Regions from separate parts of the Halobacillus sp. genome, predicted to be linked through region 2. Evidence: a T-box and tRNA genes for the amino acid it is inferred to sense, from the RefSeq annotation. Region 2 holds a T-box; the other holds one or more tRNA genes.
The links. A T-box is a leader RNA that pairs with one kind of tRNA and senses whether it is charged. The one in region 2 lies ahead of alaS (alanine--tRNA ligase), so its partner is inferred to be a tRNA-Ala.
Positions count from the first base shown of each region.

Region 1: it has a tRNA-Ala gene. The T-box ahead of alaS (alanine--tRNA ligase) is inferred to sense a tRNA for this amino acid. The anticodon was not compared.

Region 1 covers NZ_JBAPTY010000062.1:267-5,205, reverse strand. The annotation lists partial or broken gene WAM07_RS03275 (aldose epimerase family protein) at 1-640, opposite strand, end outside; gene WAM07_RS03270 (hypothetical protein) at 852-1,073, opposite strand; tRNA gene WAM07_RS03265 (tRNA-Ala) at 1,314-1,386, shown strand; gene WAM07_RS03260 (SDR family oxidoreductase) at 1,642-2,427, shown strand; gene WAM07_RS03255 (hypothetical protein) at 2,762-2,932, opposite strand; gene WAM07_RS03250 (cupin domain-containing protein) at 3,118-3,483, shown strand; gene WAM07_RS03245 (long-chain-fatty-acid--CoA ligase) at 3,618-4,939, shown strand, end outside.
Region 2 covers NZ_JBAPTY010000379.1:2,158-10,927, reverse strand. The annotation lists gene WAM07_RS15740 (cysteine desulfurase family protein) at 1-379, shown strand, start outside; gene mnmA (tRNA 2-thiouridine(34) synthase MnmA) at 385-1,497, shown strand; gene WAM07_RS15730 (tetratricopeptide repeat protein) at 1,563-2,222, shown strand; gene WAM07_RS15725 (ATP-dependent RecD-like DNA helicase) at 2,244-4,568, shown strand; gene WAM07_RS15720 (sugar phosphate isomerase/epimerase family protein) at 4,589-5,404, shown strand; gene WAM07_RS15715 (AI-2E family transporter) at 5,645-6,712, shown strand; T-box leader at 6,754-6,967, shown strand; gene alaS (alanine--tRNA ligase) at 7,065-8,770, shown strand, end outside.

The DNA.
Region 1 (4,939 bases), on a different contig from region 2:
GCCATTTTCCAGTGGGAATCAGGTTATCGTCCAATTCGACAAATCGCGGACTGTTGAAGGTAAGATGATGATTATGCAAAGTCCTCTTATAGTCCCCGCTTAAATTAAAGTAAGAGTGGTTGGTTAATGTCAGGACGGTTGTTTCATCACTTTCCGCTTGATAGTCCACTACCAATTCGTTCTCGTTCGTTAACGTATAAGTCACGGTGACATCCAGATTCCCAGGGTATTCATCCTCTTCTTTTGAAACATTTAAAGAGAGCGTCAGACCGACCTCGTCGTTACTTTCAAAAGGAGTGACCTCCCATATTTTTTGATGGAATCCATTCGCACCGCCATGGAGGTGGTTGGGACCTTCATTGGCGTCCAGATCGTAGGTTTGTCCTTTTAATGTAAAAGAAGCTCCCTCGATCCGTCCGGCCACTCGTCCGATAATTGCTCCGAAATAATTAGGATCTTCTTTATAGTCTTCTACATTTCTGTAGCCAAGGACTACATTTTCAAGTGTTCCTTCGTGGTCCGGTACGAGCAGCTCCGTAATAATCCCACCGTAGTTCAAAACACTGAGCTTCATGCCGTGATCGTTCGTCAGGTCGTACTTTGTCCAGCTGTTGCTGACTTCTTTCGTCGTAATCTCCATGTTGTATGTACCTCCATTTAAGAAGCGAAGAAGAGTATCCGCATATTCTATAATTTCTATAGTCTTCTTTAGTTTATCAGACATGAAAGTGTTATCTACGTATTTCGCTTAAACGAATAAGCATCATAATAGAAAAAAGGGAACAAATAAAGTAGTTCAGGTGTGTTGAGACTCCTGTGATTTTATAGCCTCCTGTTATGAGGAGTAAAATCTACGGGGACTCCTGAATCTTATCGAGCATATGGTGAAAGGCTAAAGGATCTTCAAAATCTTCTGCTGTCCAATTTTCATGGATCCATTGTTTTAATTCTTCTGGTGAGTTGAATACCTCTCCACTGGTATCTTCTTTCCGTATGGTATATCGTCCGTTATCAGGGTCAATCGTAATAATACAGGGATAGGCCCCATTTTTTCCGCGCAGCGTGAATTCCAATGTGAGATCATCCTTTTTAAAGGTTATTGTAACCTGGAAGACCATCTTCATACCAATTGTCTATTACATTGAATTTCTTAAGAAAATGAACAGCAGTCTTCCTTGAAAAAAGAAATGGAAGCCAGAAGAATGGGTAAATATTCCGTAAAAAACCCTTGCGAAGAACTCGTAGTATCAGCTATAATAATATTTGTCGGATTAAGCGGCACGCAGTTGCTGGATCGGCAAATTTAAATCTATGGGGCATTAGCTCAGCTGGGAGAGCGCAACACTGGCAGTGTTGAGGTCAGCGGTTCGAGCCCGCTATGCTCCACTCATAAAAATCGCTTAGTTAGTTCTTATTAGTTAGCGATTATGCCCTAACGAGTACGCCTTCTAGTTTGGATTTATCCAAACTAGAAGGCGTCTTTTTTTCTGGAAAAAAACAAATATCTAAGGGTTGCTCATGCAACTCAGTATCTGAAATTAAAAACGAACCCACCTTTATGGAACGTACTGGGAAGTTTTAGCAAACTAATAGAAGGGAACTTTCTCAACAGACAGCATTCCGTAGAGGAGGAAACAAGAAATGAGTAAAACCATCTTTATTACTGGTGCAGGAAGCGGGTTAGGTAAAGGTACAGCAATTGGACTAGCTAAAAAAGGACATCATGTGATCGCAGCGGTTGAAATTATTTCTCAGATTACTAGCTTGAGAGAAGCGGCTTCAGAAGCTGGTGTAGAACTAGAAGTAATAAAGCTTGATATTAAAAACAAGCGTGATCAGCAGTTAATTAATGAATATGATTATGATATTTTTGTAGCTAATGCGGCGATTGGTGAAGGCGGACCTATTGCAGAAGTTCCAGTAGACCGTGTAAGGGATATATTTGAAACCAATGTCTTCTGCACACTGGAAAATGCGCAAATTGCTGCTAAGAAATTCGTAGATAAGAAAGCAGGAAAAATTGTATTCTTGAGCTCAATTGCAGGTGTGGTCGGTATGCCGTACCTTGGGCCTTATGTTGCTTCTAAGCATGCGGTCGAAGCAATGGCTAAGACTATGAAAGCGGAACTTGAAGAGTTTAATGTTCAGGTAGCCACGATCAATCCTGGACCATACGAAACTGGCTTTAATGACCGTATGTTTGAAGAGAAGCATAAATGGTATGATGAAGATAAGAACTTTACGCCAAGAGAGTCCATCGCCGAAACGGAGAAAATTTTAGATGATCAATATGATCCACAGGAAATGGTCGATAAGATGGTGGAAGTGATTGAAGCAGATCACCACGCTTTCCGTACAGCTTATCCTCAGGATGCAGAAGATATGATGAAAGAGGAAGAACAGAAGAATTGGGAAGCGAAAATATAATTACTTGAATTAATACTCTCAGTAAGGTAATTAAGTAAACGAAGTGATTCTGGAGCCTGACGCCTTTATCTATAGGTGTCAGGCTGTTTTAATTTTGCAGGAACTTGTTATGATGATGCCTCAGTTCCAATCAAGTGGTTAGTTGATAACTGTTCAATGTCCCCTTATGTATGTCGATCGCCATCTATTTCGGAAACAATCTTGACACCGATTCTCATCTGCAAAGCCTTTTTAAAGCCTTCAATTATATAATCGCCAGGGAAAGAATTCTGGTGTCAGATTCGTTTCTACTTTAGCTTACCAGTCATGAACTCTATCCAAAATGCCAAGCGATTTACAAAATAAACGTAAGTAGTGGATGATGACCCGCTTCTACATGATTTTGTTTCTTTTCTTCTCTTTTCTTTTCCTTTCTTTTAAATAAAGCGCCCACTTCTTTGGTCGGTCCAACGTTCGCTCCTTTGGTTGCACTAGCGTTCACTCCTTTGGTCGGAACAACGTTCACTCCTCCGTTCAGGTTAAGGTACGCACTAGCATTCATACACATCTTCAAGTTATCGTCGCAGCTACCTACAATATGGCAGACTAACAGCATTCTCAAGACTGTTAAACCAATCTTCAGTTACAATTAAAAGGTCTCACAAAGAAGACCCACGACTCAAAATGATTTAAAAAAGAGGAGTTTTTCGAATGGAACCATTACCTATTAATCTCAATGAAAAATTAACAAAATTTAATGATCAGTGGTCCCCGAAAGTTATTGGTGAAATGAACGATTATCAATTCAAACTGGTAAAAGTGCAAGGGGATTTTGTCTGGCACAGTCACCAAGATACGGACGAAGTATTTTTCGTGGTGAAGGGTCACATGGTTATTGAATTTCGCGATGGGGTAGTCGAGCTGTCAGATGGAGAAATGTATATCGTTCCAAAGGGGGTGGAACACAAACCTTATGCTGAAGAAGAATGTCACATTATGCTGGTCGAACCTAAGGGAGTAACGAATACCGGAGAGGCCGAGAGTGAGTTAACGGCGGAAAATGATATTTGGATTTAAACCATTCATTTTTCAGCAAACAGGGAATGTTTCTGTTTTCTAACTGTTATATTATTAAACTATTGATATACAACAGTATAGTTATTACAATATGTGTAAGCGCTTCAATATATTTATAAGGGAGAAGTGATGGAATGCAGGTACCTTTGGTGTTGACTGACTTTCTTGATCGAGCCGTAGAATTGTATGGGGATAAGCCCGCCATTATTGATGATGATCGCACGCTTACGTATAAGCAATTGAACGGGCGAGTGAATCAGCTGTCCCGGGGGCTGGGCGACCTCGGGGTGATAAAAGGGGACAAAGTCGCGTACCTTGCTCCGAACACGCTGGAGATGCTGGAAGGCTTTTATGGTGTGTTTCAAGTGGGCGCAGTGATGACGCCCCTGAATACTCGACTAAAACCGGCCGATTATCAATTCATTCTGGAACATAGTGAAAGTAAAGTGTTATTTGTGGACTCAGATCTCTATCACTTAGTTGAAACGGTTCTGCCTCAGCTGCCGCAACTCGAACATGTGATTGTGCATGGAGAAGAAAAAGAAGGTGCTACCTCCTATGAACCTTGGCTTGCGTCTTTTGCTGATGAGCTGTTTGACCGTGCGGAACTGGAAGAAACAGATATTGCTTCTCTTCTTTATACGAGCGGGACGACAGGTAATCCAAAAGGGGTATTGCTCAGTCACCGGGCGAACTATCTTCATGCAATGTCCACGATGCATCACCTGCGTGTGAGCGATCAGGATACATTATTGCACGTGCTTCCGATGTTCCACGTGAATGGATGGGGATCTCCTTTCTATTACACAGCCAATGGCGCCACCCAGGTCATGCTTCGCAAAACCGATCCAAAGCTCATGTTAGAAAAAATTAAGAAGCATGGTGTCTCGGTTTTACATATGGCACCGACTGTACTCAATATGCTGATGGAAGAGTATGATGCGGTTCAGCCGCAAATCGAACAGGATGTACGCGTGGTAATAGCCGGTTCTGCCCCGCCACCGGCCTTTGTTCGAAAAGTGGAGGAGGATTTAGGCTGGAAGTTCATCCAGGTATATGGCATGACGGAAATCTCCCCGTTGATTACGACGTCGGAATTACGTTCGATGGATCTTGATCTTCCTGCTGAAGAAAAATACCGGCTGAAAGCGAAGGCTGGTTACGAAATGATGGGAAGTAAAGTAAGAGTGGTGAATGAGTTTGGGGAAGAAGTCGCTCATGATGGGAAATCCATTGGAGAAATTATTACCCGGACCAATGGGATTATGGAAGGCTATTTTAAAAATGAGGAAGCGACGAACGCCACGATTCGGGATGGCTGGCTCTACACCGGGGATATGGCCGTGGTGGATGAGAAGCATACGATTGAAATTGTGGACCGTAAGAAAGATGTGATTATCAGCGGAGGCGAGAATATATCCTCGATTGAAGTGGAAGCCATTCTGTATGAGCATCC
Region 2 (8,770 bases):
CCAAAAAAGGAAGCAGTTCAAAGAATTAAAAGAAACATTTCTGCATGCTTTAAACAAAGAAGGCGTAAATTACTCAATTAATGGTGCGGAAGAATATAGTATTGAATCCATTATAAACATTAGTTTTCCAGAAATGAACGTGGAAACAATGCTCACAAACTTTGACTTATCGGGAATTGCTGCTTCAAGCGGCAGTGCTTGTACAGCTGGATCCGTAGAACCTTCACATGTACTTTCGGCTATGTATGGAACTGGCGACCCTCGAACAACTAATTCAATTCGGTTCAGCTTTGGCCAAAGTAATAGCAAAGAGGATCTCATACAAGCAGCACAGAAAATCAGTCAAATCGTACAAAGACTGAGCATAACAGGAAGGTGAAAAATATGAAAGAACCGAAAGACACTCGTGTTGTGGTCGGAATGAGCGGAGGAGTCGATTCCTCTGTAGCTGCTCTTTTGTTAAAAGAGCAGGGCTATGATGTAGTCGGAATCTTCATGAAAAACTGGGATGATACTGACGAAAATGGAGTTTGTACGGCAACAGAAGATTATGAAGATGTAATTAGAGTGTGTAATCAACTCGATATTCCTTATTACGCCGTCAACTTTGAAAAACAATACTGGGATAAAGTATTTACTTATTTTCTTGAGGAATACAAAGCGGGCCGCACGCCTAATCCTGACGTTATGTGTAATAAAGAGATCAAATTTAAGGCATTCTTAGACCATGCTTTATCTCTTGGGGCTGATTATCTAGCTACTGGACATTATGCTCAGGTGCAGGAGAATAATGGGGTGTATGAAATGCTCCGCGGGATAGACAGGAATAAAGATCAAACGTATTTCCTGAACCAGTTGACCCAGGAAATGCTTGAAAAAGTCATGTTTCCTCTCGGCCATTTAGAAAAGAAACAGGTGAGAGAAATAGCAGAGCAGCATGATCTGGCTACTGCTAAAAAGAAAGATTCAACAGGAATCTGCTTTATAGGTGAGCGGAATTTCAAAGAATTTTTGAGTGAATATCTTCCGGCCCAGCCTGGTAACATGGAAACTCTGGATGGTGAAGTGAAGGGACAACACGAGGGGCTTATGTATTATACCCTCGGTCAGCGCCAAGGTCTTGGAATTGGAGGCGCTGGAGATCCCTGGTTTGTGGTAGGTAAAAATGTGGATGCAAATATATTATACGTTGGACAAGGTTTTCATCACGATGCTTTATACTCTGATGGTTTAATTGCTTCTGAAGCAAACTGGACAACTGGACAAGTTCCTGGAGAAGCCATGGAGTGTACAGCAAAGTTCCGTTATCGACAAGAGGACAGCCACGTAACTGTGCAACCCATGACAGATGGACGCTGGAAAGTAATCTTTCATGAACCGGAAAGAGCCATTACCCCTGGACAAGCTGTCGTGTTCTACGATGGAGAAGTTTGCCTGGGCGGTGCCACGATTGATACGGTCTTAAAAGAGGATGCTGCTGTCACATATGTTGGCTGAGCAAATGGTCATGTCCGTTTTTCAGGACATGACTTTTTTACATATTAAAAGAAGGAGAGAGATACATGGATAAATTAAAGCAAGGTATTGAAGAGATGCAAAATCATAATTATGAGGAGGCGGCCCGTCTTTTCACAGAAGCTATTGATGAAAATCCTAAACAGCCGGTAGGTTATATTAACTTTGGAAACTTGCTTACTCACATGAATGATTATGAACGTGCAGCCCGTTTTTTTAATAGAGCTATTGAGCTTGATGGAGAAGCAGCTACAGCTTATTACGGTCTGGGGAATGTTTATTATGAACAAGAAAAGTTCACGAAAGCTCAAGAGCAGTTTATTCAAGCCATTCAAAATGGTTTAGATGAAGCCGATGTCCACTTTATGCTTGGGATGACTTTTGTGCATCAGGAATACACGAAGCTTGCTCTTCCTTATTTACTGCGAGCGGCTGAACTGGCTCCTGACGATGTAGATATCCAATTTCAATATGGACTCTGTTTAGCCCAGAACGGGCAGATTGACGGTGCTGAACAGGCTATGAAACGTGTGCTACAATTGGAAGAAGAACATAGTGACGCTTACTACAATTTAGGGGTGGTCGCTCTTCATAAAGAAGATGCGAAATCAGCACTCTTCCATTTTAATCGAGCCCTTGAAATTCAGCCTGAGCACATGCTGGCTTCTCATGCAAAGGCCCAAGTGGAACAAGCGTTAAACGAGTAATTATTGAAGGAGAAAGATGGCATGACACAACAAACGCTCTTTTCTGAATCCAATGAAGAACGTCCTTATGTTAAAGGTGAACTCAATCGAATGATCTTTCATAATGAGGCTGAGCATTTTTCCATCGCGGCGATCACTGTAAGTGAAACAAATGAATATACAGATGTGGACTCACTGGTGATTAAAGGACACTTTTCTCCTTTGGAAGAAGGAGAAACCTATATCTTTTATGGTCAATTTCGTAACCACCCGAAATTCGGACTGCAATACGAGGTAGAGATGTATAATCGTGTCTTGCCTGAAACAAAAGATGGGCTTATTCACTATTTATCGAGTGATTTATTTCACGGCATAGGTAAAAGGACGGCTGAGCGTATCGTTGATCAATTAGGAGAACAAGCGATATCGTTTATATTAGAAGACAGAGCTGCTTTAGATAAAGTACCTAAGCTTACTAAGGAAAAAGCGGATCAATTATACAATTCCCTAAAGGAACATCAAGGTTTTGAACACGTGATGATTCATCTTTCCCAATACGGGTTCGGGTTGAAGTTATCTCAGAAAATTTATGAAGTCTTTAAGGATCAAACTCTTGCCATTATTGAAGAAGATCCTTATCAACTTGTATTTAAAGTCGAAGGTTTTGGTTTTCACCGGGCAGATGAAATGGCGAGGATGCAGAATCTTTCTCATGATCACCCTACCAGACTCCGAGCAGCATGTTTGTACATGATGCAAAAAAGCATGTCTGCTGGTCACACCTACCTTCCCACCGAAGAATGTCTAATGCAGGTTGATCAGTTACTAAACACTGGACTTGAAGCTTCTATCTCATACGAGCAGCTGTCCGAGCAAATCATCCATCTGGGTCAGGAAAAATATGTATATATGGAAGAGGATCGCATTTACTTACCAACACTTTATTTCGCAGAAAACGGTTTTTGCCGTAATATCGATCGTATTCTTGATGAAGAATTGGAAGCCCAGCATACTCAGGCGGATCTCATGAAAATTATTGGAAGCATTGAAGAAGAGGAAGCAATGAGTTATGGAGAAGACCAATTTAATGCAATTGAGAAAACGTTACAGTCCAAGCTTATGATTCTGACTGGAGGACCCGGAACTGGAAAAACAACGGTTATTAAAGGAATTATCCAGTCTTATGCAGAGTTAAATGACGTCTCGATTGACCCGGAAGACTATGACTCCGATCAACCTTTTCCTTTTGTCCTGGCTGCGCCAACAGGACGGGCTGCTAAACGTATGACGGAATCCACCGGTATGCCTGCAAGCACCATCCACCGTTTGCTCGGATGGGATGGACATGAACAATTTGAACGCAACCAGAATAATCCTTTAGAAGGTAAGGTTCTCATCATTGATGAATTTTCGATGGTGGATATTTGGCTGGCCAACCAATTGTTCCGTGCTGTTCCTTCAGGTATGCAGGTCCTCCTCGTAGGTGATGAAGATCAACTTCCCTCTGTTGGCCCCGGTCAAGTACTTGCCGATCTGCTTGCCTCCGAACAGCTGCCATCTTCCAAACTGACGGAAGTGTACCGGCAAAAAGAAGGTTCAAAAATCATCCAGCTTGCACATGAGATTAAAAATAATCAGTGTACTGCGGTATCACTGGCTAAGGAGCATGATTTCAATTTTATACCTGCTCGGGAGAATCAGCTTGCTGATATAGTTACCCATATTGTAAAAAAAGCGATCGATAAAGGTATTAACCTTAGAGAATTGCAAGTCCTTGTCCCGATGTACCGCACAGAAGTTGGCATTCATAAGCTTAATTCAGAGATTCAGCGAGTGGTAAATCCCAAAAGTAAACAGAAGCGGGATATCCAATTTAATGATCAGACCTATCGAAAAGGGGATAAAGTCATTCAGTTGGTTAACCAGCCCGAAGACGGAGTTTATAATGGAGATATAGGCGAAATTGTTGCGATATTTCGTGAGGAAGAAAACGTAGATGGTGTAGAACAGGTGGTCGTTGATTTTGACGGAAAAGAAATCGTTTATCCAAAAAAAGATTTGAAAAATGTAATGCTCGCTTATTGCACATCGATCCATAAATCTCAAGGAAGTGAGTTTTCAATTGTCATTCTTCCAGTAGTCCGAAGCTACAAAAGGATGCTTAGGAAAAATTTGCTCTACACAGCTATCACCCGTTCTAAGCAATCTCTGATCATCTGTGGAGACCGCAATGCATTTCTCGAAGGCGTAAAGTTTACGGATACAAACCTTCGTTATACAAGGCTAAAAGAAAAACTTCAGGAGAAGGTGGTCCCGGAAGTGCCGGAAGATGAGGAAGAAGAATTGTCCCCTTACGATTTTATGTGAAGTTAATGAGGAGATAAGCTATGAAATCTATATTGGGGATCTCCGGCAGTACCATTTTAAGTGACCCAGCTCAGTTTGATCAGTTATTTAAGTCAGCAATTGGTCATATTGAAATTGGAGAATTTCCAGATGAAGCATCTTTTTATCGTTTTCTAACAATGGCTAGACAGAATCAAGTCTCTTTTGGAATTCATTCGCCCCTTATTAGAGGGAACAGCAAGTACGATCTAATTGAACATGTATCTGTCGATCCTCTGGATGCTCGAATAAATTTTGAACAGGAAGTCGCTTTGGCAGCAAGAGTCGGGGCGGAATACATTTTAGTTCACTTTCCATACGTTAAAGGTCCTGTTCGTTCAAACCCTCAGCCTATGATTGAAGAAGGACTTCGTTACCTCTCTGAGCTGCAGAAAAAATACAAAATCTCTATTGTCTGCGAACCTAAACTTGGTCATAACCGCTCTTCTGCAGGGATCCACTACCTTCAGCAATTCCCTGAAGAGGTGTGGGGCACCTATCAATTATCTCTCTGTTTAGACATGGGAGATTATCGAATGGCAGCGGGTGATAAGTGGAAAGAGTACATCGTTCCTTTGCTTCCTTACACAACAGTTATCCACGTACATAATGTAAGTTTTTTAGATGATAAATATTACTGGGTGCCGATTCATCCAGAACCAAACACAAAAGAAGGTTCCTTTGATATGAAGTCAATGATTGAAATACTGGCTGAAAAAAAAGGAAGATATTTTATCATGGAGCATACTCCTCACTCCAGGCCATCTGAAGCATATGTGGTGGAAGGAATGGAGTGGCTTCATAATCTTATAGAATAATGTATGAATTTACTTCGGAGGGACATACTGTTTTGTAAAAAAGGAGTATGGCTCCCCATGAAATGTCCGAATTGTAAGAGCAAAAATCTTGGTAAAATAGGAAACGAGCAATATTATTGTTGGAATTGTTGTCTGGAGTTAGCTATTGAAGATGGCAAAATGAACATAAATCAAATTGAAGAAGATGGCAGTCTAAGCTCTCTCAATGACATATTCTATCAACAAGGATCTTAAGCAAGGATGAGTGATCAAGCAGCCAAGTGGGTACGTCGGTTCGTCATCTTCTTCATTATACTTCTCAGTCTATTACTACTAGCATGGCTGTTTCCCTATTATGATCATATTATTATCATGATTGGAAGAATCCTTCTGCCCTTTGTCTTGGCTCTAGTGCTTTCCTTACTGCTTCATCCTCTTGTGAACCTGCTGGAAGAGACGGGAATCTCAAGGCCTCTTGCTATCTTGTTTATATTCCTCGCATTTTTTTCTTTAGTAAGTTTAGGAATCTATAAAGGCTATCCCCGTCTGTTAACACAGGTAAGACTGTTGAGTGAGCAGGTTCCTGCTTTAACGGAATCTTATCAAGGATGGACGAAGCAGTTATATGCTCAAACTGAAAGGTTTCCAGATGGTATTCATAAAAAATTGGATGGCAGTTTTTCAGATTTCGAAGAATGGATTAGCACAAAATTAATGAACTTGCTTACAAGTTTAAGCGGTATTTTCGATATGGTCTTTTTAGTTGCTGTCATTCCCGTAATGACATTCTATTTTTTAAAGGACTACAAAATGATTGGACGCTCTTTGATGAGTTTATTACCTGATTCCTGGCATGATGAAGCTCAGAGACTGACCAGGGAACTTAGTCACTCTTTGGGAGGATATATTCGCGGTCAACTTCTAATCAGTCTTTTTGTAGGGGCCCTTGCCTCGCTTGGTTTTTGGCTGGTAGATCTGCCGTATCCTCTTATTCTTGGAATTATAGCAGGAATAACGAATATTATTCCTTATTTTGGTCCTTTGCTTGGGGCTGTACCGGTACTAATAGTAGCAGCTACCATTTCAGTGAAAACGCTTATTCTTAGTCTCCTGGTGGTCCTTGTAATTCAAGTGCTTGAAGGTAATTTGCTTTCGCCATATATAATGGGGAGAAGTATTCACATCCACCCATTGGTCATTATCTTTGCTTTGCTTGCAGGTGGTGAACTTGCAGGAATTCCCGGATTAATTTTAGCTGTACCGGTTCTTACATGTCTAAAAGTAATTGTTAGTGAAGTTCATAAAGGACGCATTCATATTGACAGATAGGGAACAGTTATCTATAATAGCGCATATCGACACTATACGAACGAAAAACAGTGAAGGAAATAAGTAAGCAATTACCCATAATTAGAGAGGCATATTCCAGGCTGAGAAGTATGCTATGGACAGGGTTGCTGAAAGCTATTCCTGAGTGCGGTTAATCCCCGCCGGAGTCGCGCCTCGTTACTGGCGTCTGAGGTGATAGACAGTTTAATGTCTATAATCAGGGTGGTACCGCGGATTTAAACTCCCGTCCCTGCCGATGGCAGGGACGGGAGTTTTTTGTTCGTACAGATAAAATAGAGTGTTTATAAAAGAGCATGAAGCTTGATGCATTTAACAATAAGGAGGTAATGGTATGAAATCATGGACATCTGCTGAAGTCCGCCAAATGTTTCTGGACTTTTTTAAAGAAAAAAATCACAGTGTGGAACCAAGTGCTTCTCTTGTTCCTCATGAAGATCCTACACTCCTTTGGATAAACAGTGGAGTGGCTACGCTGAAAAAATACTTTGACGGGCGGGTTATTCCTGAAAATCCAAGGATTGTGAACGTACAAAAATCCATTCGGACCAACGATATAGAAAATGTAGGGTTCACAGCCCGCCACCATACTTTCTTTGAAATGTTGGGTAACTTTTCTATTGGAGATTATTTTAAAGAGGAAGCGATGAAGTGGGGTTGGGAATTCCTGACCAGTAAAGATTGGATCGGATTTGACGAAAGCAGGTTATCTGTTACCGTTCATCCAGAAGATGATGAAGCCTATACTATTTGGCGCGATATTGTCGGAATTGATGAAGAGCGAATTATCCGTATTGAGGAAAACTTCTGGGATATTGGTGAAGGCCCGAGTGGTCCAAATACTGAAATCTTTTACGATCGCGGTGAAAAATACGGGAATGATCCTCACGATCCTGAACTTTATCCGGGTGGAGAAAATGAACGCTATTTAGAAATCTGGAATTTAGTATTCTCACAGTTCAACCATAATCCTGATGACACTTACACACCCTTACCTAAGAAGAACATTGATACAGGAATGGGACTGGAAAGAATTGTATGCGTTATTCAAGATACGCCTACCAATTTCGAAACAGATTTATTCAAACCTTTAATTGAAGCAACAGAGTCTATTTCGGGAAGAAAGTATGGAGAAAGTGAGGAAGGAAATTCTTCCTTTAAAGTTATAGCTGATCATATGCGTACGGTATCTTTTGCGGTCAGTGACGGAGCTCTGCCGTCCAATGAGGGAAGAGGATACGTTCTGCGCCGTTTGCTGCGCCGGGCTGTAAGGTTTGCTAAACAAATTGGTATAGATCAGCCTTTCATGTACAAATTAGTACCTGAAGTAGCTGAAATTATGGTCGACTTCTATCCTGAAGTAAAAGAGAAGCAGTCCTTTATCCAAAACGTAATTAAAACGGAAGAGGAACGTTTCCACGAAACATTAAATGATGGACTTGCCATCTTATCGACAATTATGAAGCAGGAATCAGAAAAAGGGAGTAATGTATTCCCTGGGACAGAAGTATTTCGTCTCTACGATACGTATGGTTTTCCTAAGGAGCTCACGGAAGAATATGTAGCTGACGCTGGTTTTACCATTGATGAAGATGGGTTTATGCTTGAAATGGAGAAGCAGCGGGAGCGTGCCAGGAACGCTCGTCAGAAAACTGGTTCCATGCAGATTCAAGAAGGTGTACTTGGGGACGTTCGTGTAGCCAGTGAATTCACCGGTTATGATCAACTTCGTACGGAAGCAGAAATTGTCGAAATGATTAAAGGTAAAGAGTTTAGTGAACAAGCAGAAGAAGACGATACAGTCTACTTATTTTTGGATAAAACACCTTTCTACGCAGAAAGCGGCGGTCAGATTGCTGATAAAGGCCGTATAGAAAATGATAACGTCCTATTGGAAGTAACAAATGTTCAAAAAGCACCAAATGGTCAGCATATGCATGAAGCCGTGATCCAAAAAGGTACGCTTCATAAAGGAGACAGGGTTCATGCAGAAATAGATGAAAAATCCCGCTCCTTTATAGTTAAGAATCACACAGCTAC